Regions from separate parts of the Thalassolituus oleivorans MIL-1 genome, predicted to be linked through region 3. Evidence: predicted binding sites of a transcription regulator. Region 3 holds the regulator's gene; each other region holds the start of a gene.
What was found. The regulator sigma-54, encoded in region 3, starts transcription at its own class of promoters, with help from an activator protein. The targets are predictions, from matches to a motif close to TGGCACNNNNNTTGCTNT.

Region 1 (7,876 bases), 1.9 Mb from region 3:
ATGCGCGTGCTGCTTAATGCAGTCTCACGCAATTCGTGCTAAAAGCCCTGTTTCTATTTTTTATGGTGCAGGGCTTTTTTATGCTTTTGGCTAACACTGCCGTTGTTAGGCGCCTCTCGCCGCTGTTGATGCTGTTGGCAACATTCATTACCTCCTTTGCTACGAGTGCTGCGGAGGTCGATCAATTTTCACGCCCGGCAGAATTGGTGTTAAACGATAGCTCTGCTGTTATCGCCGCCGAAGTACAGCGGCGTATGAATTTAGCGATTAAGCGCGCTAATCGCCCTGCACCCCACTTAAAGCCGCGTAAGGTTCAACGTGTTCCCAAGCAATCGCGCTGCTCTGTGCCACGTTTATACGATTCGATGGCAGTGTATCTTGCCCGTCCGATTGTTGGGCAAATCGAAAGTTATGCCGAAAGTGTTGCCGATAACGATGGTTACCGTATACCGCTAAATCGTTCGATTTATCGCAATTTCACTTGGCCGCAATCGCCGTCTTTGGTTCTGAGTGAACGTGTCGCTGCGGTGATTCGCGTCGGTGGCGAAGAAGTCGGTACTGATAAAATGGGGCATTTTTTTACTGAAGGTCATACCTATTTCGAAATGACTAAGCACCTCACCTTACCAGTGGAGGAAGCTATACTGTTTGGCGAGTGGACCGAGAGCGTATATTTTGGTGCGCAAACGACAGGTGTTTATTCCTATGCCGATTTAGTCGCTAACTTTAATGGCTTACGGTTTTGGAATCGGATTCTCGCTTTGCAGCCTGACCCTCTATTACTTTCTATGACGCGCCCTTATGTTCGCTGTGAAGATCGTCAATGGGTGCCGGAAGCGCGGTTTAGCTGGGTTGAGTATGTAGACAGCGCTTGGAATGAAAGTGTTAATTGCCCGGTGTTTCGTACGCTCGGACTATTGGAAGAAGTATTAACCCAAGCGCCCTTGTGTACAAAAGATAAATTGCCTCAGAATCGTTATGGCACTTTAGAAGGACGTTTGTTTAATCAGGCGGGTTTGGCCGTGATGCCAGATTATTTACAGCCAGAAGTACTTTGGCTTCAGCGTGAGCCGGAGAGCCTATCCGGGCAGACCTTTCGACGAATCAAATCATTACGCGAACGTTTTGAGCGTTGGCGTTTAGAAAAAGAATTACAATTGCTCGAGTCACGTAGATTTGAAGCCAAGAAAAACTTAAATAAGGATCAATCGTGAGTCAGCGTATTGTGGTTGATATTCATTTAAGTGCGGAGGAATACCTTCGCTACTATCGTGGTGAAATCAAATTGGTGCAGGCTACCTCGGTGGACGGCCGCAGGGTACGTTTTCCTGCGAACGTGCTGCAACATGTTATCGGCCATGATGGTATTCACGGTCGTTATGCCATCGAGTTTGATGGCGATGGTCGCTTTCAAAGTATCAAGCGGGTTGATTGACCCGACGTTCTAGCCTACTTTTTTCTACCTGATCATCTACAGCAGCCCCTAAGTAGCATATAATGCCGCCGTTTTTCGCATGCTTTCACTTGAGGTTGTTATGGATTGGTACGCTTTAACCCGTCAGTTGTTCTTTCGTCTAAGTGGTGAGACCTCTCACGAGCTGGGCTTAGATATGCTGGGTGCGGCTGAACGCCTAGGTGTGCTGCAATTTATAACCAAACAAGTGCCTGCCGCGCCGGTAACGGTTGCAGGTATTGAATTTCCAAATCCGGTTGGCTTGGCCGCGGGTTTGGATAAAAACGGCGACTATATTGATGCCTTTGCTCGCTTAGGTTTTGGTTTTATTGAAATCGGTACGATTACACCGCGTCCACAGCCGGGTAATCCCAAGCCACGCTTATTCCGTCTTCCGGAACAACGCGCCATCATTAATCGTATGGGCTTTAACAACAAAGGTGTTGATCACCTGGTTGAACGCGTTAAAAAGGCGAAGTTTCGCGGTGTGCTGGGCATCAATATCGGCAAGAACTTTGATACTGCTGTTGAAGACGCGACCAGCGACTACCTGATCTGTTTAGAAAAGGTCTATCAGTACGCGACTTACGTTACTGTAAATATATCGTCGCCGAACACTCCAGGCCTGCGCACACTGCAGTATGGCGATGCATTGCGTGACCTTCTTACGCCGCTGAAAGCTCGTCAGCGCGAGTTAGCCGAAGAATTCGGCTACAAGCCTATGTTCGTGAAGATCGCTCCAGATATGGACGAGAATGAAGTGAAGTTGGTGGCGCAAACCCTGATTGATTGTGAAATCGACGGTGTGATTGCAACCAATACCACGCTATCGCGTGATGGTGTGCAAGGTGCCAAGCACGGCAATGAAGCGGGTGGTTTGAGCGGTGCGCCCGTTGAAGATCTAGCCACAGAGACGATTGCACGCTTACAAGAAGCGCTGAAAGGTCGATTACCTATTATAGGTGTTGGTGGCATTCTCGATGGCAGTGGTGCGGTTGAGAAGTTTCAAGCCGGTGCCAGTCTAGTGCAGATCTATAGCGGTTTTATTTATCGCGGCCCAGAATTGGTAGGCGAATGTGTTAACGCCATCAAATCGGTATTGGGAAAGTAAGCTTAGAGAAGAATCTATGGCCCGACGTGTTTGCCGGGCCATCCTCCTGGAGCGGGAGGTTAAAATTAGGGTGTTCAGATTGTGTGAGCGGTTATACCGCCATCTTGTGAATACCAGAAACTCCGGTATAGCCGTCCCAGTTGTCTTCGCGTCCAGATCGCCAACCGGCCATCCAGTAATCGCGGTTTGGCCCTTCAGGGGCTAGGTCTTTAGAACGGCGCTCTACACCAGCGCGATAACCGCGCGCGAATGCTCTTTCGTTCATGTCGCGTTTCTGTTTTTTCATAGAGTTGCTTCCTCGCTATTCATTTGCTCGGGTTGGCAGCCACAGGTGTTCAGCAGCAGACCGACTACAGTTGTACCGTGACAGAACGACGAATGTTAACGATTGATTTCTTATAAGCAGAACGTTTTTAACTGCTTTCTGCTATTTGACGGACTGGGATTTATCACCATGCAAAACGAAACGAACGCCACTCAACACACTTTTTTGGCAGCTTGCCCGAAGGGAATTGAGTCACTATTGGCCGATGAAATCAGAGAGTTAGGCGGTGAAGTTGAGCGCGAAACTATTCTCGGTGTGGTTTGGCGTGGCGACTTGGCGACCGCTTATCGATTTTGTTTATGGTCGCGCCTTGCCAGTCGTTTGTTGTTACCACTGCAAGAAAGTCAGGTAGACAATGTCGACGAAATGTATGAGGCGGCCCGTTCGGTCGACTGGCCGATGGTATTCCCCGTGGGCGCTACGTTCCGTATCGATTTTCACGGTCGTACCGACTACCTAAATAACACCCAATTTGGTGCGCAAAAAATCAAAGATGCGATCGTCGATTGTTTTCGCGAGGAGGAGGGGGCTCGCCCTACGGTAGATAAGGATGGCGACATTCGTATTGAGGCTCAGCTACGTAAAGGTAAGATTTTCCTCTATCTAAATTTGACCGGTGATAGCTTGCATCGTCGTGGCTATCGTTTGCAGCCAGGCAAGGCTCCGTTGAAAGAAAACTTAGCCGCTGCGATTCTTATTCGTGCCGGTTGGCCAGCATTGGCTAAAGCTGGAAAACACCTGATTGACCCTATGTGTGGTTCGGGAACAATTTTGATCGAAGCTGGCCAGATGGCTGCAGATGTCGCACCCGGTCTTAATCGTCAGCGTTGGGGCTTTGATCGTTGGCACCAACACGATCGAAAAACATGGTTAGCAGAAGTTGAAGCGGCACGAATTCGTCGTACCGAAGGTTTAGCCGCCATGACGAGTCGTTTATATGGCTTTGATATTGATGGTGACCAACTTAACGCTGCAACAAAGAACCTCGAACGCTCAGGTCTTGCCGGTAAAGTGCATTTGGAACGCCGTAGCATTGAACAGCTGCGTGTGCAGAAAGAGGTGATTGCGGAGGGCGGTATTGTTGTTTGTAACCCACCTTACGGTGAACGTTTAAGTGAATTGCCGCAATTAGCGCCGCTGTATCAGCAATTTCACGATGCCACCATGCAAATGCCGGAATGGCCGATTGCCATGTTTACCGCCAACCTTGATTTAGCGCGCAGTGTTCGCCGCCCGGTGAATAAGCAATACAAGTTAATGAACGGCAAAATTGAAACCCGTTTGCTGGTATTTGGTGCTGCCGATGAACGCTCTGACCGTGCGCCTGCCAGTGCGATTCGTGGGCCGGTAGAAGCCTTCGCTAACCGTTTGAAAAAGAACATCAAGAATCTACAAAAGTGGGCAAACCGCGAAAACGTGCATTGCTATCGTTTATACGATGCCGATTTACCGGAGTACGCAGTGGCCGTTGATCGCTACGAAGATTGGCTGCACGTGCAAGAATACGTACCCCCTAAAACGATTGATCCTACGGTGGCTGAACGTCGTTTACTCGATGTACTAGCTGTATTGCCAGAAGTCACCGGCGTACCGGCTGAGCAAATCGTACTTAAACGTCGCGAGCGCCAAACGGGTCGCAAGCAATATGAAAAGTACAACGATGAAAAAAGCACTATGGTCGTGCGTGAAGGCCAAGTGCAATTACAAGTAAACCTAAAAGATTATTTAGATACTGGCTTGTTTTTGGATCACCGCCCAACGCGCTTAGAAATCGCTCAGCTAGCTAAAGGTAAGCGCTTTTTAAACTTGTTTTGCTACACCGCGACCGCCAGTGTTCATGCCGCCGCCGTGGGCGCGCATTGCACCAGCGTGGATATGTCGCGTACCTATTTAAACTGGGGTCGTGAAAACTTCCGTTTAAATAAAATAAACGACGAACTGCACAAATTTATCCAAGCGGATTGTTTGCAGTGGTTGCGCGAAGATAAAGGCAGCTATGACATTATCTTTATGGACCCGCCAACCTTCTCTAACTCAAAACGTATGGAAGGCGTGCTGGATATTCAGCGAGATCATGTTGATTTGATTCGTTTAGCAATGGCACGGCTAGCGCCGGGCGGTACGATGATTTTCTCGAATAACCTGCGTAAGTTCGATATGGATGTAGAAGCACTGAGCGAATTTACGATTGTGGATGTGAGCGCCAAATCCATTCCTACCGACTATGCGCGTCGCACCAATATTCATGTGTGCTATCACATCACCAAGTGAAACTTCGCATAGCTTGAGTGTGGCACCAAAAAAAAGCGAAAAAACCAATATTGCACCATGTGTGTGCAGTATTGGTTTCATCCTTCCCGCATCGCTCTGCAGTAAAAATCCATAATTGCGACATATTGAAACTTTTACTCGCGTAAGTGCGCCATATCTGGGCGATATCAAGCTGACCTCAGACAAAGATGACAAACTTGGTATGAAATCTGCTAAACGAACAGCTACTTATTCTTCTTTCTTACCTAGGGCTGGGTTTGATTGTTGTTAAGGCACTGATTTGGGGCTTCGGAGTGAGCGCCTGCCTTAACTTGATCTTGTTAACTATTAAGAGGACCCAACGTGGAAAATATTGACGTCAACAGCATCAATAGTGCGGTAGAAACCTTGATGCAAAGCGCCAACACCATGTTTATTTTGCTTGGTGCCATCATGGTACTTGCCATGCACGCCGGTTTCGCGTTTTTGGAAGTGGGCACGGTTCGTCATAAGAACCAAGTAAACGCGTTAGTAAAAATTATTACCGATTTCGCCATTTCGACCTTGGCGTACTTTTTTATTGGTTATCAAATTGCGTACGGCATGGATTTCTTTGCGGGCGCGACCGATCTTGTCGTGAATAGTGGCTATGAGCTGGTTAAGTTCTTCTTCTTGTTAACGTTTGCTGCGGCCATTCCTGCGATTGTGTCGGGTGGTATCGCGGAACGTGCGAAGTTTTATCCTATGTTAGTCGCATCGGCGTTGATTGTTGCGTTTGTTTATCCTTTCTTTGAAGGCATTATTTGGAACGGCAACTATGGTTTTCAGGCGTGGTTAGAAAGTACCTTTGGTGCGAGTTTCCATGACTTTGCCGGATCTGTTGTTGTTCACAGTGTCGGTGGTTGGATCGCATTTGCAGCAGTGTTCCTGTTAGGTTCGCGTCGTGGTCGCTATCGTGATGGTCGCGTTGTGGCATTTGCACCTTCGAATATTCCCTTTCTGGCGTTAGGTGCATGGATTCTTGCGGTAGGCTGGTTTGGATTTAACGTGATGTCTGCTCAGACATTAGATGGTATCTCTGGTCTGGTGGCTGTTAACAGCTTGATGGCGATGGTTGGCGGTACAATCACTGCCATGGTGGCAGGCCGTAAAGACCCCGGCTTTATTCACAACGGCCCATTGGCTGGCTTGGTAGCTGTGTGTGCAGGTTCGGATTTAATGCATCCAATCGGTGCATTGGTTGTGGGTGGTGTTGCAGGTGCGTTGTTCGTATATGTCTTTACTCTCGCGCAAAACCGTTTTACTCAGTTTGATGACGTGTTAGGTGTGTGGCCACTACACGGCTTGTGCGGAGCATGGGGTGGTATTGCAGCGGGTATTTTTGGTTTAGAAGCATTCGGCGGTCTTGGCGGTGTCAGCTTTATGTCTCAACTGATTGGCACGGCAGCGGGCATTGCGGTTGCTTTGATTGGTGGTTTCATCGTGTATGGTTTCGTGAAAGCGGTATCCGGATTACGTCTCACCGAAGAAGAAGAGTTCAACGGTGCTGATTTATCGATTCATAAAATTGGTTCGACCAGCGAACTCTGATTATTGGATTGGTTCGACTATTAAGACCGAAAGCCCTGCGAGTGATCGTGGGGCTTTTTTATGCGCGACGTTTGAGGTGCAAACTTAAGCTTCGAAGGAGTAGCAGGACCTGTTATTTTATTGAACTATAAACCACACCATGTGGGTTTGAGACACGGCGGGTAGTGATACTTTACTGTTGTATAGTTTAGTGTGAGAGGTAACCGTATGATTGAGAATAAAGGTCGCTGGCTGAGCTTTTTTAGTACTTGTTTACTGGTTCTGATTTTTTCGTCGTTTGCCTATGATGCACAGGCACAGGTTCGCTTTAGTGATGTTGTAATCCCTCCATCACTAGAGCAGCCTGCAGGTATGATTGAGACGGTTGCCGAAGACGACTCCTACGCAGCTAAGTACCTACCCGATATCATCTATGCTACTTATGGCAAACGAGCGGTAACGCTAAGTTTACTCATACCAAAACAAGAGAGCGCCAAGAGTTCGTGGCCATTAATTGTTTACGTGCAAGGCGCTGCTTGGCGCAATCAAAACCTTTATCAAGCACTGCCACAATTAGCGGATTTTGCCCATCAGGGTTATGTCGTTGCCAGTATAGAGCACCGTCCCTCGTCGGAAGCAATCGCACCGGCGCAAGTTCAAGATATTAAATCAGCCATTCGTTATTTACGAAAAAATGCCGAAAAGTATCATATCGATCCTAATCGAATTGGCATTATGGGGGATTCATCGGGAGGCCATCTTGCGGTGATGGTGGGAGTGAGTGAGGACGAGGCAGACTTCGAAACTGAAGATAATCAGCCTTTTACAAGTACAGTAAAAGCAGTCGTTGATTTGTATGGCCCAACCGATTTTTTACAAATGCACAAATATCCAAGTCGTATTGATCACAATGCCGAGGACTCTCCAGAGTCGTTAGTTGTCGGTGGCCCAATTCAAGATCCGAAATATCGCGCCTTAGTCGATTTATACAATCCTCTAACCTATATAGAAAAAGATAAAAAATTGCCTCCTTTTTTTATTATTCACGGCGATACAGATGCCCTAGTGCCTTTCAATCAAAGTGTTTTGCTGTATACCAAATTACGAGATACGAACCATGAGGTTGCCTTTTACAAAATAAAAGGTGCCGGCCATGGACCTGGGATTT
Region 2 (7,876 bases), 530 kb from region 3:
TACAATACTTCTAATGGAAATTCTGCACGGTACTGTGCGTGTTCGGGGTTGTACTTTAAGCGCCCTGACATTCTGAATTCGATACGAACACCTTGGGTATCGCACTCAATGATAAAGCGTTTACCTGCACGAATGAGATCATTGCCGTGTTCAGGGATAACCTTATCCATGAAAAAGCTTCGAGTTTTAAAGATGGTATCCGTGATAGCTGAGTGAAAGACCTCTTCGCTGCCGTCGATTTTCACGGACACTGGGGTTTCTAGCAGCACGATTTTACGCAATGCACCGTATACGTCTTCAGCTTCCGTTAATACATATTCTTGGTTTGTTTGCTCGGGCATTCGGTCCTTTCCAGCATGATCAATCAGGCTTGAATACAGCTATTGCCTAGCGTAAGTCCGCTAGCCTTACCTTCATTATTATATAAGTGTGGATCATTATGCCGACCATGCAAGATTTTCAGTTGTTGCTGGGTGCGATATCGTAGCGAAAGTACAACTTCGCTTAGGCGTACCGATAGGTGCTGATTCTTTTCGTATTGATTAATGAGTTGTTGCCATAGAGAGGGGATTTCAGCGTGGACGGCAAGGTCATGCCGCTGAAGGCATTGATTGTTGTGCGGCAAATCTTGTTCGGTTAACCACTGCAAGCGCTGTTGCGCTTGCCGCTGCAGGTTAGCCAGTAGTGTTTGTTTTTCAGGAGTAAGATGTTGCAAAGCGTCCATATCTTTGGCTGACAGGGCGCTGAGTTCACGCTGGAGTACCGAATGCAGGGTGCAGGTGGTCTTGAGCTCGGTGTTCAATAACGCGGCAAAAAATTCAGTATCCGATTGCATGGCCCTAGCCTTTTCAGTTTAAACGCTCCTCAAAATCAAGCATTTTTCCTGCCAGCTTTTCATAATCAATCTTGTAGTCGCCATTTTGAATAGCAGAACGAATACGTTCGACGGTTGCATCATCTACGTCAGGCATGTCACGAATCTCAGCTTCTATCTGCTGGATGCTCTTGCTACTGGCACTCAGTTTCACCTGATCAGTGAATCCTGCGCTTTCCTTAGCTTTGGTATCCGGGTTAGTCGTTGGTGTTTTCACCGGCTCGCTACTGCGGGCTTTAGCGCCGCTGTCGAGTCCGTTAGTAAATTTATTGATATTCATAGCTATGTCTCCGAGCCAATTGTTCATCTTACACTCCTGCATTGTGGTTATCGGCAGCCCATTATCGAACTTTAATATTTTTTTGAAAAATTAATCGATCTGTACTAAATCAGCGCCCAAGACCTCGGCTGATAGTATCTTTTGTGAACGGTCATTGCGCACACGGATATGCTCGCCCAAGTGGCCGTCCGTCAGCGCAGTGCCCGCCATCTCTATGCGAATTCCAGGGCGTTTCAGGCGAATCGTTACGGGTTGGCCACGAGAAATGATGTCCGCAGCCTCTATCATATCGGGGCTAATCACAGTGCCAGTGCGCAAACTGCGCTTAGCTTCAGAGCCAACAACATCTGTAAGCGTCAAATAAAAACCCTTACCTAGCTCGCCTGTATCATATCGAATCAGTGAAACGTGCTCTGGTTGAAGGATTTCACCGTTTTTTATCGGGTTTTGTAGCACAGCAACCTCGCGGTAGATATGCAGTTGTAGCGCTAAATTTTGTACCCAATAGGGGTCTGCACAGCGCAGCTCAATGCCATTACGGCCCGGTTGTAGCGGGCGCATCAGATCAATGGTGGGTTCTTCTCGGCAATCAGGTAAATCGTATTGCGGGCTAATACTCGGAAACGACACCTCGGCTTCTTGCTCTTCAGTCGTTAAGCTTTGCCATTGCGCCAATATCCGGGCGCCTAAAGCCTCGCGCCAATTGCTCTCATTGGCTGCCGTTTCTGCCAGCGCAGCGCCCACAGTTAGTCCGGATAGGAAAAATCCCACAAATATCCGGTGCATTTTCCGGTTCTCTACTATGCTCAAGATGTTACTGAATAAAGATGTCATGAATCTGGCGCTTTGCTGAATCTAATTAACTCTTCAGCAAAGGTCGTGCCGGATTACAAACCGGAGAGGCGTACATGGCAGGTGTCTTAGAATCCGTCAACCAACGAACCAAACTAGTCGGTGAAAACCGCCTAGAGTTGCTGTTGTTCCGGGTCAGCGGACGTCAGATCTACGGGATCAACGTTTTCAAGGTTAAGGAAGTATTGCAATGCCCCAAACTCACCGTGCTGCCAGGCAGCAATCCGGTAGTGAGAGGCGTGGCGCATATTCGTTCAGGCACCATACCCATTATGGATATGAGCTTGGCAACGGGTAATGCACCCTTGCAAGATATCCAAAATGCCTTCGTGATCATTACGGAATACAACGGTAAAACTCAAGGATTTTTGGTGGCTGGCGTAGAGCGCATCATCAACATGAACTGGGAATCCATTCATCCACCCCCAAAGGGCACAGGTCGTGAACATTACCTGACTGCGGTAACCGAGGTGGATAAAGTACTGGTAGAAATCATCGACGTAGAGAAAATTCTCGCCGAAGTTTCGCCGGTCAATGAAACCATACGAGACGGCATAATCGATGACGGCGTGAAGTCGCGCGCCAGCGCTCGCAAAGTACTGATTGTCGACGATTCTAAAATCGCTCGTAAGCAGGTGAGCCGATGTCTCGAAAATATCGGTGTTGAGGTGGTGGCCCTAAATGATGGCCGCCAAGCGTGGGAGCATGTGCAAGCGATTGCGGATAGTGGAGAGCGCCTGCAAGACCATTACATGATGTTAATCTCGGATATCGAGATGCCAGAAATGGATGGTTATACCCTCACAACACGTATTCGCAGCGATAGCCGTATGGCTGGGTTTTATATCGTACTGCACTCGTCATTGAGTGGTGTATTCAATAAAGCCATGGTTGAAAAAGTAGGGGCCGACGATTTTATTGCGAAGTTCGATCCCGACATTTTGGCTGAACAAGTCGTACGTCAGGTAAATGCTGGTTCCCAGTGAGTGACAGAATGCCCTGGAGCATTTCCAATGAGCGGTGATGAATATCGCCGCTTCCAACAGATGTTGGAAGCGGCGAGTGGAATACTACTTGGCGACGGCAAGGAATACCTTGTTACCAGTCGCTTGCGTAAGCTAATTACTGATCGGGCTTTTTCTGGTCTTGATGCCCTTATAGCTGCCAGTCAGCGCGACCCTAGCTTGATGAATCATGTTGTCGATGCCATGACAACAAACGAAACTTTATGGTTTCGTGATGAACATCCCTACAAAATTTTTCGTGAACGAATGTTGCCCGAAATCGCCGCTAACGGTCGTTCGGTGCGTATTTGGTCAGCGGCTTGTTCTACAGGGCAAGAGCCTTATTCGTTGCGTATGGAAATTGAAGAATATCGCAAACGAAATCCCGGCAAGCTCAATCAAACGATCTCCATACTAGCAACCGACATATCCTCATCGGCGTTGGCGGTGGCTAAGGAAGGGCAGTATCCACATATCGCGATTCGTCGTGGGATGACTGATCCAATGCTCAGTGCCTACTTTCAAAAAACGCATGATGATATCTGGACCATCAACAACCTTGTTCGCAAAGATATCGAATTCCGTGCTTTAAACTTACAAGACAGCTTTAACAGCCTTGGTAAGTTCGACATTATTTTTTGTCGCAATGTTCTTATTTATTTTTCACCCGAAACCAAAACCAACATTTTAAAGCGCATGCACGCCTTGCTGCCTGTTGGCGGTTATCTAATGCTAGGGGCCTCTGAGTCTCTGCACAATCTTCCCGATTATTATGAAATGGTCGCCTGCCATCCGGGCATCGTTTTCCGCGCTAAAGCCCTGTCTTAATTACCGGCGGTAAAGCGGCAATGTCTAGTAAATAGACCCTTGCCGCTCAAGGGAAAACCCTTGCCGCTAGCCCTCCTGATTCAACGTCGAAAACCAATAACCTATTGAAAAATAAGTAAAAAATAAGTTGGTACGGGGTTTGCTCATGTAATTACACAGTCACTAATCGAGAGTGCAACATGGGCTCAATTAACTTTACTAACGCACTAGGAATAAACAGCTCGGCGATGCAGCTTCGCGCAGCACGAGCCGAAGTGTTAGCCAACAACCTAGCCAACGCTGATACCCCAGGATACAAAGCACGAGACTTTGACTTCCAAGCGGTACTGGCCGGTCAAACGCGTAGTAAAGATCAACTTACCCTTGCCCGCACGCATCGTGGTCATATCGACAATAACGGCGCTACAGAAGGCGAAGATGGCGAGTTGTTGTATCGCACACCATCACAGCCATCCATCGACGGCAACACTGTTGATTCTCAGATAGAACAAGCTCTATTTGCTCGTAACAGCCTGAATTACAACGCCAGTTTTGAATTTTTAAACGGCAAGTTCAAAGGCATTAAAGGCGCGATTCGCGGAGAATAATTATGTCATTAACTAGCGTACTCGACATCGCCGGAACCGGCATGAATGCCCAATCAATTCGTTTGAACACCACGGCCAGTAACATCGCAAACGCCGAGAGTGCTTCAAGTTCAGTTGATGAAACCTACCGTGCTCGCAAGCCTTGGTTTGCCGTACTCGAAAAAGAGCAAAGCAACATTAACAGTCAAGACGAAGCCTTTATGCAAAGCGCAGAAGGCACTGGCGCGGGTGTACAGGTGATGGGCATCGTCGAAAAAGATTCCCCGTTGCAAATGCGCTTCCAGCCGAACCATCCAATGGCGAATGAAGACGGCTACGTCTACTACCCAAACGTTAACGTCGTCGAAGAAATGACCGACATGATGTCATCTTCGCGTAGTTATCAAATGAACATCGAAGTACTAAAAACAGCAAAACAAATGCTGCAACGTACATTAACTCTAGGACAGTAAGGAGCTGACCATGGCTATTAACGACGTAAGCTCCAGTGCCTCGGTCCTAGACCAATACCGGACGCCGACTACCACCGAAGAAAAAACCAACGAGCTAGGCCGCAATGCCTTCCTCGAATTGATGGTGGCACAGCTAAACAACCAAAACCCGTTAGAACCCACCGATAACCAAGCGTTTGTCGCTCAGTTAGCGCAGTTCTCTCAGGTTGAAGGATTGGATAATTTAAATACCACTGCCGAAAGCATGATGTCGCAGTTTACCTCCAATGCTGCGTTACAAGCGTCGAGCTTAGTGGGGCAGTCGGTCATCGTCGAAGGCAACACTACCGGCCTGCTGTTGAGTGGCGGAGTAGTGAGTGGCTATGCCGATGTTCCGGATAGCGCCGCCGATATGACGTTATCTATCGAAGACGAAAACGGCGTACTGCTAGAACAAATTCCACTGGGTAACCACGATGCAGGATCCATGTCCGTGCGTTGGGATGGTTACAACCTCATGGTGGATGGCGACATCGTCAATCTGGATCGCAGCAAGCTAAATGCGCCGCAATATTTAACCGATGAAAACGGCGATACCATCTTGGATAGCAACGGCGAACCGGTTCCTGCGGTTTATGCCGCTGGTGAATACAACTTCAAGTTGAACGCCACCATCGGCGGTGAAGCCGAAGAATTAGATATGCAAATGAGCTCACGGGTAGACAGCGTAACCATGAGCGCAGGCGGCAGTGTGACCCTCAATTTAACTGGGGGGCAACGCGCCAGCATGGATCAAATCAAACAGATTTTAGACGCTTAATTTAGGCACCGGAGAACAAACATGTCTTTTAATATTGGTTTAAGTGGAATTCGGGCTGCCTCAACGGATCTTGAGGTAACAGGTAATAACGTTGCCAACGCCAGCACCATTGGTTTTAAAGAATCCCGTGCTGAATTTGCCGACGTATATACCAGCACTTTATTAGGCACAGGTCTAAAGCCTGTGGGTAGCGGCGTTATGGTGGATAACGTTCGCCAACAATTTTCTCAAGGTAATATCAGCGGCACAGAAAACGCCCTCGATTTAGCCATCGATGGAAACGGCTTTTTCGTGCTTGAAGACCGCGGCAGTATTTCTTACACCCGTTCAGGTATCTTTTCTCTAGATAAAGACGGTTACGTCGTTGCCAACAATGGCTCGCGCTTGCAGGGTTACGACGCCAATGACAGCGGTGTAGTTAGTGGTGTTTTAGGCGATATTCAAATTCAAATCTCCAACCAAGCGCCACGGTTAACATCATTAGCATCGTCGATATTAAACCTCAATGCGGGTGCCTTAGTACTACAAGAACAAGGTTTGCAATTAGTATCAAATGGTTTGGCCATTGGTGCTGCTGATGCCGGTATTGCCGAATCAACGCGTTCTATTTTGTCGGCGGCAGGACAGCCAACAACCGCAGGCACACCAGCGACTATGCCATTTGCGACCGATCTTGCCACGGTTGCTGCCGGTGCCGGTTACGGTGCCATTACAATGGATATCGACGTTGGCGATGGTGCTGGTGCGCAAACCGTCACATTAACCGGCTTAGTTGGCCCAACTACAGTCAATGCCATTTTAAGCGACGTGCAAGCAGCGCTTGATGCCACCTTTGGTTCACAGCAGCTGACTGCCACCCAAGACACCACGACGGGTGCGTTAGTGATTCAACGTGCAGGCTACAATGCCACTAACGGTACTAGCTTTGCTGCCACCAACACCGCCGCATGGGATGCTGCATTTGGTGCAAACAGCGGTGTTATTGCCGGAACCCAAGGCAGCACTTTATTTGTTGGTTCAACGCCGATCACCGCGGATTTCACCAGTATTCCAGGTACATCGACCACCACGCGCACAACCGCAACACCAACACTGAATATTGTCTCTAGTGATGCTGGCCAATTTGCCCAATTAACGGCTGACAATAACTACAGCTCACTCGACGTTAGTGCTGGTGGCGGTAACGTATTAGCCTTCACCATTGCAGCAGAATCAGGCGGCACATACCCAATTAATTTGAGCCAAGCCGCTTGGCTTGGTGCTGCTCCCGTAAGCTACAACGCTGTTTCAATTACAGAAGCCGTCGCTGAAATTAATACCCAAATTACCGCCACCGCCGGTGCTGGTAACGAAGAAGTGATTGCGGTAGTTAATGGTGGGAAAATTGAATTTCAAACCCAAGCACCAGCAACCCAAGGCGACTTTGTACAAATCGCCGATAACGCGGTTAGCTCAGTGGGCTACAGCCTGACAAGCTTAGGTTTTTTATCGAATAACCGCTTCGATGGTGGTGTCGAACCTGTACTCGCTAACAACGAATTTGTGCTCGAAGTAACCAGCACATCCGGTAATGGTGGTGGCCCATTCACCATCACCATTCCACCGGCAAATTATGCCTCGCTGGATGCATTAGCGGTCGCCATTCAACAACAAATTGATGTGTATATTGGTGCTGGTGGCTTAGCAGGAAAAGTGACCGTCGATGCTGTGGGCGGACAGCTAGTATTTACCAATAGCAACGTCGGTGCGGGCGAAGGCGTTTCTATCTCAGGAACCATCGCCGAACCACAAGCGGCAGCTGAATTAGGATTAGACAGCCTATTTACCGTAACCGGCCAAAACGAAGTGGATCGCTCCAACAGCTTTCGTATTAACTTAACGGTACCTGCGCCGGATTCTGAAAATCGCAGCGGCTCGGTACTGATTTCTCTCGATGAAGAATATCGCTCAGTACAACAATTGGCTTCCAGTATTAACCGCCAATTAAATAGCCAAGATGCCGACAGTTATATTGGTATACAAGCATCCGCGGTAGAAATTGAACCGAATGTTGTACCGCCGCAATTCACTCTAAAATTGAGCGCAACTACCGAGGGTGAGGCATCCATTATTTCCATCACCAACATCTCTGCTAATGGTCCAGATATATCGGCAGCCGAATTGTTTGGGATTTTACAAGTCAATCCAGATGACTCCAGCC
Region 3 (7,876 bases):
TGAAGTTGGCGGTCACATTCCCAGTTACGAGTACGCTCCCTTTAGTTGCTGTATTAGCGGGTTTCGCGCCACCGATTGCTGCATCGGTTTATGTTACTGAAAAATTAATTGGTGACGAATTAGAACGCTTTACCAGTGCCAGTTACGACATTAAAGGCACTTGGCAGCAGCCAACCATGGAAATTAATCAAGCTTTCGACAACCAAGTCGATGGTAAGAAGAAACGCGGAATTAAAAGTCGTATTTTCAGCGTGTTTAATATCTTTAATATCTTTGGTTCGGATGACGAATAATTATGAATCAGATAGCCGTAGTGCAGAATAATGCCGGTAGCGATATTGAAGCGAATAAAGCACAACTGGCGATTTTAATAGCCGATGCGGCAAGCACTGGCGCTAAAGTTATTTTGTTACCGGAAATGTGTTTATGCATGGATGGCAGTCAATATCATCACATCGCTGAAAATACCGAATATACCGCTTGGTTTGCGCACCAAGCGCAGCATTACGGTGTTTGGTTATTGGTAGGGGCAATTCCTCAACTATGTCCAGACGGTGATCCACGCGTGCGTTCTGCGTTATTGGTATTGAATGAGCAGGGTGAGCAGGTTAGTCGCTACGATAAAATTCATTTATTCGACGTTAACGTTGGCGATAGCCAAGGGCGTTACGCAGAGTCAGAACGCTTCGCCCCCGGCAGTGAATTACTGGTGGTTGATAGCCCTGCGGGGAAAATAGGTTTAGCGATTTGTTTTGACCTACGTTTCCCTGAACATTTTCAAGCGTTACGAGATTTAGGTGCTGAAATTTTCGTCGTGCCTGCAGCATTCACCTACACCACCGGCGAAGTACATTGGCAAACCTTATTGCGCGCTCGCGCGATAGAACAGCAATGCTACGTCGTTGCCGCTAACCAATGTGGCTGGCACGATACTAAACGGCAAACATGGGGGCATTCGCAGATCATTGATCCTTGGGGCAAGGTTATGACCGAGCTTGACCATGATATGGGCGTTACAAGTGCCGAGATTGATTTGCAAAGAGTGCAGGATGTACGTGAGAAAATGCCGTTATTGCGCGGGTGATTTTTCGTTTTTGTGATTGTAGGAGCGGATCTTATCCGCGAAAGCCCATACCGCTTAGGTAATGTTTCAATTTGCACCACCTTCGCGAAAAAGTTTCGCTCCTACGGTACAGAATAAGCATCGATTGTAAGAGCGATCCGGGCGGCGATCCGCTTATCCGCGAAAGGTCTTTACCCCATCTGGGTGCGAATAAACTGAAACAACTTCTTAAAATTTGTCCCTGGCTTTGGCGGTTCGCTGCTCATTTCTTTTTGTGCATTACGCACTAAGTTTCGCAGTTGCTGACGATCAACATCCGGATATTCTTCGATAAAATCATTCAAGCCATTGGCGTCATCGAGTAAGCGTGAACGCCATTGTTCTTGCTGTTTGATCAAACGACCGTGCAGTTCGCTCGACGGGTCGAGTTTGTCTACCGCGGTTTGAATGGCGTCGAGGTCTTCGTCGCGCATGATTTTACCGATGTATTGAAAATGACGACGACGGGCTTCATGTTTAGTGATGCGTCGACTTTCTACTAAGGCATTTTTCAGCGTTTCGCTAATTGGGAGGGTATCCCATTTTGCAGGCGCCAAGTTGCTTAGGGTTTCGCCTAAAGCTTGGAAACGGTGCATGTCGCGCTTTAATTGTGATTTGCTGATTTCGCCATCGTCAAAATCATCGTCGTCGTAATACTTGCTCATAAAATCGGGATACCGGGTTACAGGTAGAACAGGGTTGCCAGCCCTAAGAATGTCATAAAGCCAACAACGTCGGTGACGGTTGTGAGGATAACGCCGCCCGCTAGTGCTGGGTCGATTCCTCGTGCTTTTAATATTAACGGCAATGCGGCGCCAGTGATGGCGGCGACTAACAGGTTAATGATAATCGAACTGCCGATAATCAGGGCAATTTTTATGTCGTGAAACCATGCAAATGTCACAATGGCAATTACGACAGCCCATAATATCCCGTTGATTCCAGCGACAATGAGTTCACGATTGAAGAGCCAGCGGAAGTTGGCGCCGCTGAGGTGCCCTAGTGCTTGGCCGCGAATAACCAGTGTCAGTACTTGGCTGCCTGCAATACCGCCCATGCTGGCGACAATCGGCATTAGCACGGCTAAGGCAACGACCTGCTCGATGGTTTTATCGAATAATCCAATCACGGCCGAGGCGGCTAGGGCGGTGATTAAGTTGATCCCTAGCCACACCGCGCGTCGGCGACTGGTTTTTAGTGCCGGTGCGAAAGTATCTTCGTCTTCATCCAAACCAGCCATACTCATCAACGAGTGGTCGGCGGTTTCGCGGATAACGTCAACCACGTCATCGATGGTGATTCGACCGATGAGCACGCCTGCGGCGTCTACAACCGGTGCAGAAACTAAGTCGTGACGTTCGAACAGCTTGGCCACGTCAGTGTCGTGCATGGTCGCCGGAATGATTTTAGCGTCCGTGGTCATGACTTCACGCACAGTTTGTTGTGGGTCACTGACCAGTAGTTTACTGACGGGTAACAAACCGATGAATTCGTTTTGTCGGTTTACCACCAAAAGATTATCGGTCATGGCCGGCAATGATTTATGCCGACGTAAATAGCGCAACACAACGTCCAAAGTAATCTCTGGGCGAATCGTCACGGTATCCGTGTTCATCAAGCCACCGGCGCTGTCTTCTGGATAGCCTAAGATGGCCTCCACTCGCGCTCGATCGACTTGGTCCATCGAATCTAGAACTTCTTGAGTCACACGCTCAGGAAGTTGTTGCAACATGTCGGCCACGTCATCGGTGTCGAGGTCGGCGGTCATGTCGACAACTTCAGCCGCGCTCATATCCGATAAGAAATGGCTTTGTAGTTCTTCGCTGAGGTATTGAAGAACTTCACCCTCGAGCTCTTTATCAACTAACTCCCATAAAATTTTACGGGCCTTAGGCGGAGAGGATTCGATTAAATGGGCGACGTCTACGGGTGCTAAACCCGAATTTAGGATGCGCTGAACCTTGGCCAAAGCACCACTCTCTAGGGCGGCGTTAAGGCTATGCAGTTTGGCTTTTGCCTTTTCCGTATGTTGTCCCATGGGATGGCTCTGGTTGCGCAGGAGTTGACCAGAATTCTAGCCTGAATAGCGCCTATATACCATGAAAGTACTCGCAGTATTAGCGCTAATTTGCTGTTTTATAGCGGATTATTCACCTTCGTCGAAGAAACGATTGATAAGGTCTTGGAGCGCGGTAATGGCTTCTGCTTCGTCACTACCTTCGGCTTGAAGTTGGATCTCGGTACCTTTGCTCGCGGCCAACATCATGACGGCCATAATGCTTTTGCCATCAACCAACCGGCCGGGATAACCGACTTTTACTTGGCTAGAAAAAGCAGACGCTGTAGAGACTAATTTGGCCGCTGCACGGGCATGTAGACCCAGTTTATTGATAATTGTTATTTGGGTACTGATCATGAATTAATGGCCTGTCGATTCGGAAAGCCGCGCGAGTTCACGGTGACGAACTTGCACGTTGGGATAATATTGCTGGAATTCTGCTGTCAGTTGCTCTGCCATATACACAGATCTATGTTGACCACCTGTGCAGCCAATGGCGATGGTCATGTAGCTGCGGTTGGCATCAACAAAACGCGGCATCCAGCGTTGCATAAATTCACTAATACTTTGTTGCATATCTTTGACGTCATCGTACTGACTCAAAAACGCTTGTACCGGCTGCTCTAACCCCGTGTGGTGCCGCAAACTTTCATCCCAGTAGGGGTTAGGTAGATGGCGGACATCGAATACATAGTCGGCATCGATGGGAATACCGTGCTTAAAGCCAAAGGATTCAAACAGGATCGACATATCGCCGTCGCGTTTATCGGCTACACGTAATCGAATTAAGCTGCGCAGCTCATGTACCGACATATGCGTGGTATCGAGCGTTAAATCGGCCATGTTAGCCAGCGGATCGAGCAGTTCTTTTTCTTGCTCAATGGCTTCTGCTAGTGAGATCTTCTTACTGGTAAGAGGGTGTTTTCGGCGCGTGGCGCTAAATCGTTGCAATAAGACTTTTTCACTGGCATCGAGATAAACCACATCGAGCTTGTAATGGTCGTGCGGGAGGTCGCGTAACACTAATTCGATGCGGTCAACCGCATGAGCAAGATTGCGAGCATCAACGCTTACGGCAATTTGGGTGAGCTTTTCATTGCCGTTGGCTTGTTCGGCAAGGGCGGGAAGTAGACCAATGGGTAGGTTGTCGATGCAATAAAATCCGAGATCTTCCAGTACATGCAGTGCACTGGACTTACCTGAGCCGGATCGGCCGCTAATCACTACCAAACGCATGGGCCTACATTCCTTGTGGTATTAAGTTCCGGCGGCTGCGCGCTGGAATAGTTGACGATTGTCCGGAGCGCAACGTAATGCACTGCGATACGACTCTTCATTGAAATTACGGGCCAACATTGCCAATACCTGCAAATGTTCTTCCGTTGCTTCTTCTGGTACTAAGAGTGCGAACACCAAATCTACTGGTTTGCCGTCAATGGCGTCGAAGTCGATTGGCTCGGCAAGGCGTAATAGCACGCCAAAGGCCTGTTCACACTGAGGCAACCGACAATGGGGAATGGCAATGCCTTCCCCTATGCCGGTACTACCCAGACGTTCGCGTCCGAGTAGTCGCTCATAGATTTCATCCGCTGAGCTATCGCTGATGGATTCAGCGACCAATCCTGCTAGGAATTCCAGCAACTTTTTTTTGCTGGATACCTCTGCGTCCACCAAGGTGTGTGTTGGTGAGAGGATATCGTCAATGCGAAGTGTCATGGAGTTAGCCTTGTCCGTGTAGCCGCGCGACTGTTTTTTCTTTGTGTTTTAACACTTGTCGATCGAGCTTGTCAGTCATTAAGTCAATGGCAGCATACATATCATCATGCTCTGACTTGGCATGGATATCTGTACCTGTAACGTGAATGGTTGCTTCCGCTACTTGGCGGCCCTTTTCAACGGTCAGAGTAACCTGTCCGGTAGTGATGTTGTCAAAGTGACGTGTCAGCTTTGACATCTTTTCCTCAACGTATCCCTGCATTGCTTCGGTTACATCTACGTGGTGACCACTGATATTGATTTGCATGCCCAGTCTCCTTTTTGTCTACTGGCTCGTTGTTGATCGTCAGATAAGCTGTTTGCGCTCGTTAGAGGGCGGAATCATCATGGCCTCGCGGTACTTAGCAACGGTACGGCGCGCGACCTGGATGCCTTTGTCGCCTAGTAATGCCGCGATTTTATTGTCGCTTAATGGCTTACGGGCATTTTCTTCAGAAATTAGTTTTTTGATCATGGCACGAATTGCGGTAGATGAACATTCACCACCGCTATCGGTACTGACGTGGCTTGAGAAGAAATATTTCAGCTCAAAAATACCACGAGGGGTGTGCATAAATTTCTGCGTGGTAACACGAGAAATTGTCGATTCATGCATGCCCACGGCTTCGGCAATGTCGTGCAGAACCAGTGGTTTCATTTTTTCTTCGCCTTCTTCGAAGAACTCGATCTGATATTCGACGATCTTAGTTGCCACCTTGAGTAGGGTTTCATTGCGGCTTTGTAAGCTTTTAATGAACCAGCGAGCTTCTTGCAGGTGGTCTTTGAGGAAAGCGTTGTCGGTGCTGTTATCGGAACGGCGAACTAAGGACGCATAATCGGCATTGACGCGCAGACGCGGTGCGATTTCGGGGTTGAGTTCGACTCGCCATTCGTCACGAATATTACGCACTAAAACATCGGGAATGACATATTCAGATTGATCAGGAGAGATGCCTGAGCCCGGTTTTGGATTGAGTTCTTTAATTAAGCGCAGCACATCTTTGAGCGCTTCTTCTTTTAATTTTGCTTTACGCATCAGCGTTGGATAATCACGACTGCCGAGTAACTCGATGTGTTCACGAATCACGAGTTTGGCTTCTGCTAACCAAGGCGTTGCTTCTGGTAGCTGCTGCAATTGTAGTAACAGGCATTCACGCAAGTCGACACAGAACACACCGGCAGGATCAAATTGCTGCAGACGATGCAGCACTGCCATGATTTCGTCTTCTTCAACTTCTAATGCTGGATCAAGGCTGGTGAGAATATCGTCGACAGTGGTGTGTAAGTAGCCATCGTCGTCGGTGCCATCAATCAGCATTAAGGCGATTTCGCGATCGGTATCACTCATCGGAGTGAGATTAAGCTGCCACAAAAGATGGTCTTGTAGGCTATCGGTGGTGGCATGACGAGAGTCGTAATCGAAATCGTCGTTTATTGCGCCACTACTACCACTGCTGGAGGAAACGCTGGCAGTGGTTTGGTAGGTATCTTCCCATTCGCTGTCGTTGGGTAGATCTTCTGGAATTTTATCGTCAGACCATTGTTCATCGAGCGTGTGATTGTCTTCAGAACGCTCTCGGGCTTCGTGATCTATTTCGTTTTGTTCTTGTTCAGTTTTTTCACCACGGTGTGCTTCTACCTCAGGATTCGGATCGTCGTACTCATCCGTTTCTAACATCGGATTGGAGTCGAGCGCCTCCTGAATCTCCTGCTGTAAGTCCAAGGTGGACAGCTGGAGTAGGCGGATGGCTTGTTGCAACTGAGGGGTCATGGTCAGTTGCTGACCCATCTTTAACTGGAGAGACGCTTTCATGGAAACTTAACGATTACCTATCTACGGCAGAAAAATAGTGTTTATGCATTATAGGCTAAGCCTGTGCTTATGGAATCTATCTTGCAAGCACGAAACCCGATTGATTCGATCATAGCCTGATGAGGGGGCTAGAATCAAAGGCGGAAATCGTTACCCAAGTAAACTTTTCGCACTTGTTCGTTCGCTAAAACTTCTTCTGCGGTGCCTTCCGCAATGATATGGCCCCCACCGACAATATAGGCTTTTTCACAGATGGCGAGGGTCTCACGCACATTGTGGTCGGTGATCAGTACGCCGATGCCGCGGTTTTTCAGCTGCCGAATAATATCCATGATGTCGGATACGGAAATGGGGTCAACCCCTGCGAATGGCTCATCCAGTAGGATGAAAGATGGCTCTGCAGCTAATGCGCGAGCTATCTCTACGCGTCGACGTTCGCCTCCTGATAACGACATGCCTAAGCTTGCGCGGATGTGCTGAATGTGGAACTCATCGAGCAATCCTTCAAGGCGCTCTAATCGTTGTTTGCGATTTAGATCCTTACGCGTTTCTAAAATTGCGAGGATATTGTCGGCCACGCTGAGCTTACGAAAAATCGAGGCTTCTTGGGGTAAGTAACCGATTCCTCGTTGCGCGCGCCCATGCATAGGCAGGTGGCTCAGGTCTTCGTCGTCGATCTTGATACGTCCTTTGTCGGCTTGCACAAGATTAACGATCATATAAAAACAGGTCGTTTTGCCTGCCCCGTTAGGGCCAAGCAAACCAACAATTTGACCGCTGTGTACCGACATGGATACATCTTTTACCACTTCACGGCCGTTGTAACTTTTCGCTAGGTGTTCAGCTTTCAGCGTTTTCATCAGTGGCCTGTTGCGGTTGGATAATAACTTTAATACGACGATCGCCAGAAGAGCCGCTGTCTGGCGTAGCTTGGCTGTCGTTGCGTGTGCCGCCGTCGGCTTTGACGGTTTCTTTGTCCATGTCGTAGACGATATGCTCGCCACTAAATAGGTTGCCATCTTGTTCTAATTGCGAGTCGCCGGTCAGTGTAACTTGGCGGCGCGCGGCAAAATAGTCAATCCGATCACCATGAGCGCGAGTCATAGGTTTACCAGCGGTCACTTGTTGTTGATAGCGCGCTGGTTCC

Region 1: a site for sigma-54 is predicted at 5,359-5,376, ahead of TOL_RS05795 (ammonium transporter). Genes of this name have one in related genera too.
Region 2: a site for sigma-54 is predicted at 3,967-3,984, ahead of flgB (flagellar basal body rod protein FlgB). Genes of this name have one in related genera too.

The regions. Positions count from the first base shown of each region.
Region 1 covers NC_020888.1:1,278,998-1,286,873, forward strand. The annotation lists gene TOL_RS05770 (hypothetical protein) at 81-1,214, shown strand; gene TOL_RS05775 (DUF2835 domain-containing protein) at 1,211-1,435, shown strand; gene TOL_RS05780 (quinone-dependent dihydroorotate dehydrogenase) at 1,536-2,564, shown strand; gene rmf (ribosome modulation factor) at 2,656-2,850, opposite strand; gene rlmKL (bifunctional 23S rRNA (guanine(2069)-N(7))-methyltransferase RlmK/23S rRNA (guanine(2445)-N(2))-methyltransferase RlmL) at 3,019-5,160, shown strand; gene TOL_RS05795 (ammonium transporter) at 5,551-6,729, shown strand; gene TOL_RS05800 (alpha/beta hydrolase) at 6,937-7,876, shown strand, end outside.
Region 2 covers NC_020888.1:2,724,087-2,731,962, reverse strand. The annotation lists gene TOL_RS12545 (flagellar brake protein) at 1-341, opposite strand, end outside; gene TOL_RS12540 (flagella synthesis protein FlgN) at 365-835, opposite strand; gene flgM (flagellar biosynthesis anti-sigma factor FlgM) at 849-1,181, opposite strand; gene flgA (flagellar basal body P-ring formation chaperone FlgA) at 1,245-1,940, opposite strand; gene TOL_RS12525 (chemotaxis protein CheV) at 2,063-2,992, shown strand; gene TOL_RS12520 (CheR family methyltransferase) at 3,020-3,838, shown strand; gene flgB (flagellar basal body rod protein FlgB) at 4,018-4,425, shown strand; gene flgC (flagellar basal body rod protein FlgC) at 4,428-4,877, shown strand; gene TOL_RS12505 (flagellar hook assembly protein FlgD) at 4,888-5,676, shown strand; gene TOL_RS12500 (flagellar hook-basal body complex protein) at 5,698-7,876, shown strand, end outside.
Region 3 covers NC_020888.1:3,254,053-3,261,928, reverse strand. The annotation lists gene TOL_RS14995 (YhdP family protein) at 1-293, shown strand, start outside; gene TOL_RS14990 (carbon-nitrogen hydrolase family protein) at 296-1,084, shown strand; gene yjgA (ribosome biogenesis factor YjgA) at 1,255-1,767, opposite strand; gene mgtE (magnesium transporter) at 1,785-3,140, opposite strand; gene TOL_RS14975 (HPr family phosphocarrier protein) at 3,249-3,518, opposite strand; gene rapZ (RNase adapter RapZ) at 3,522-4,397, opposite strand; gene ptsN (PTS IIA-like nitrogen regulatory protein PtsN) at 4,419-4,877, opposite strand; gene hpf (ribosome hibernation-promoting factor, HPF/YfiA family) at 4,882-5,184, opposite strand; gene TOL_RS14955 (RNA polymerase factor sigma-54) at 5,224-6,729, opposite strand; gene lptB (LPS export ABC transporter ATP-binding protein) at 6,864-7,589, opposite strand; gene lptA (lipopolysaccharide transport periplasmic protein LptA) at 7,570-7,876, opposite strand, start outside.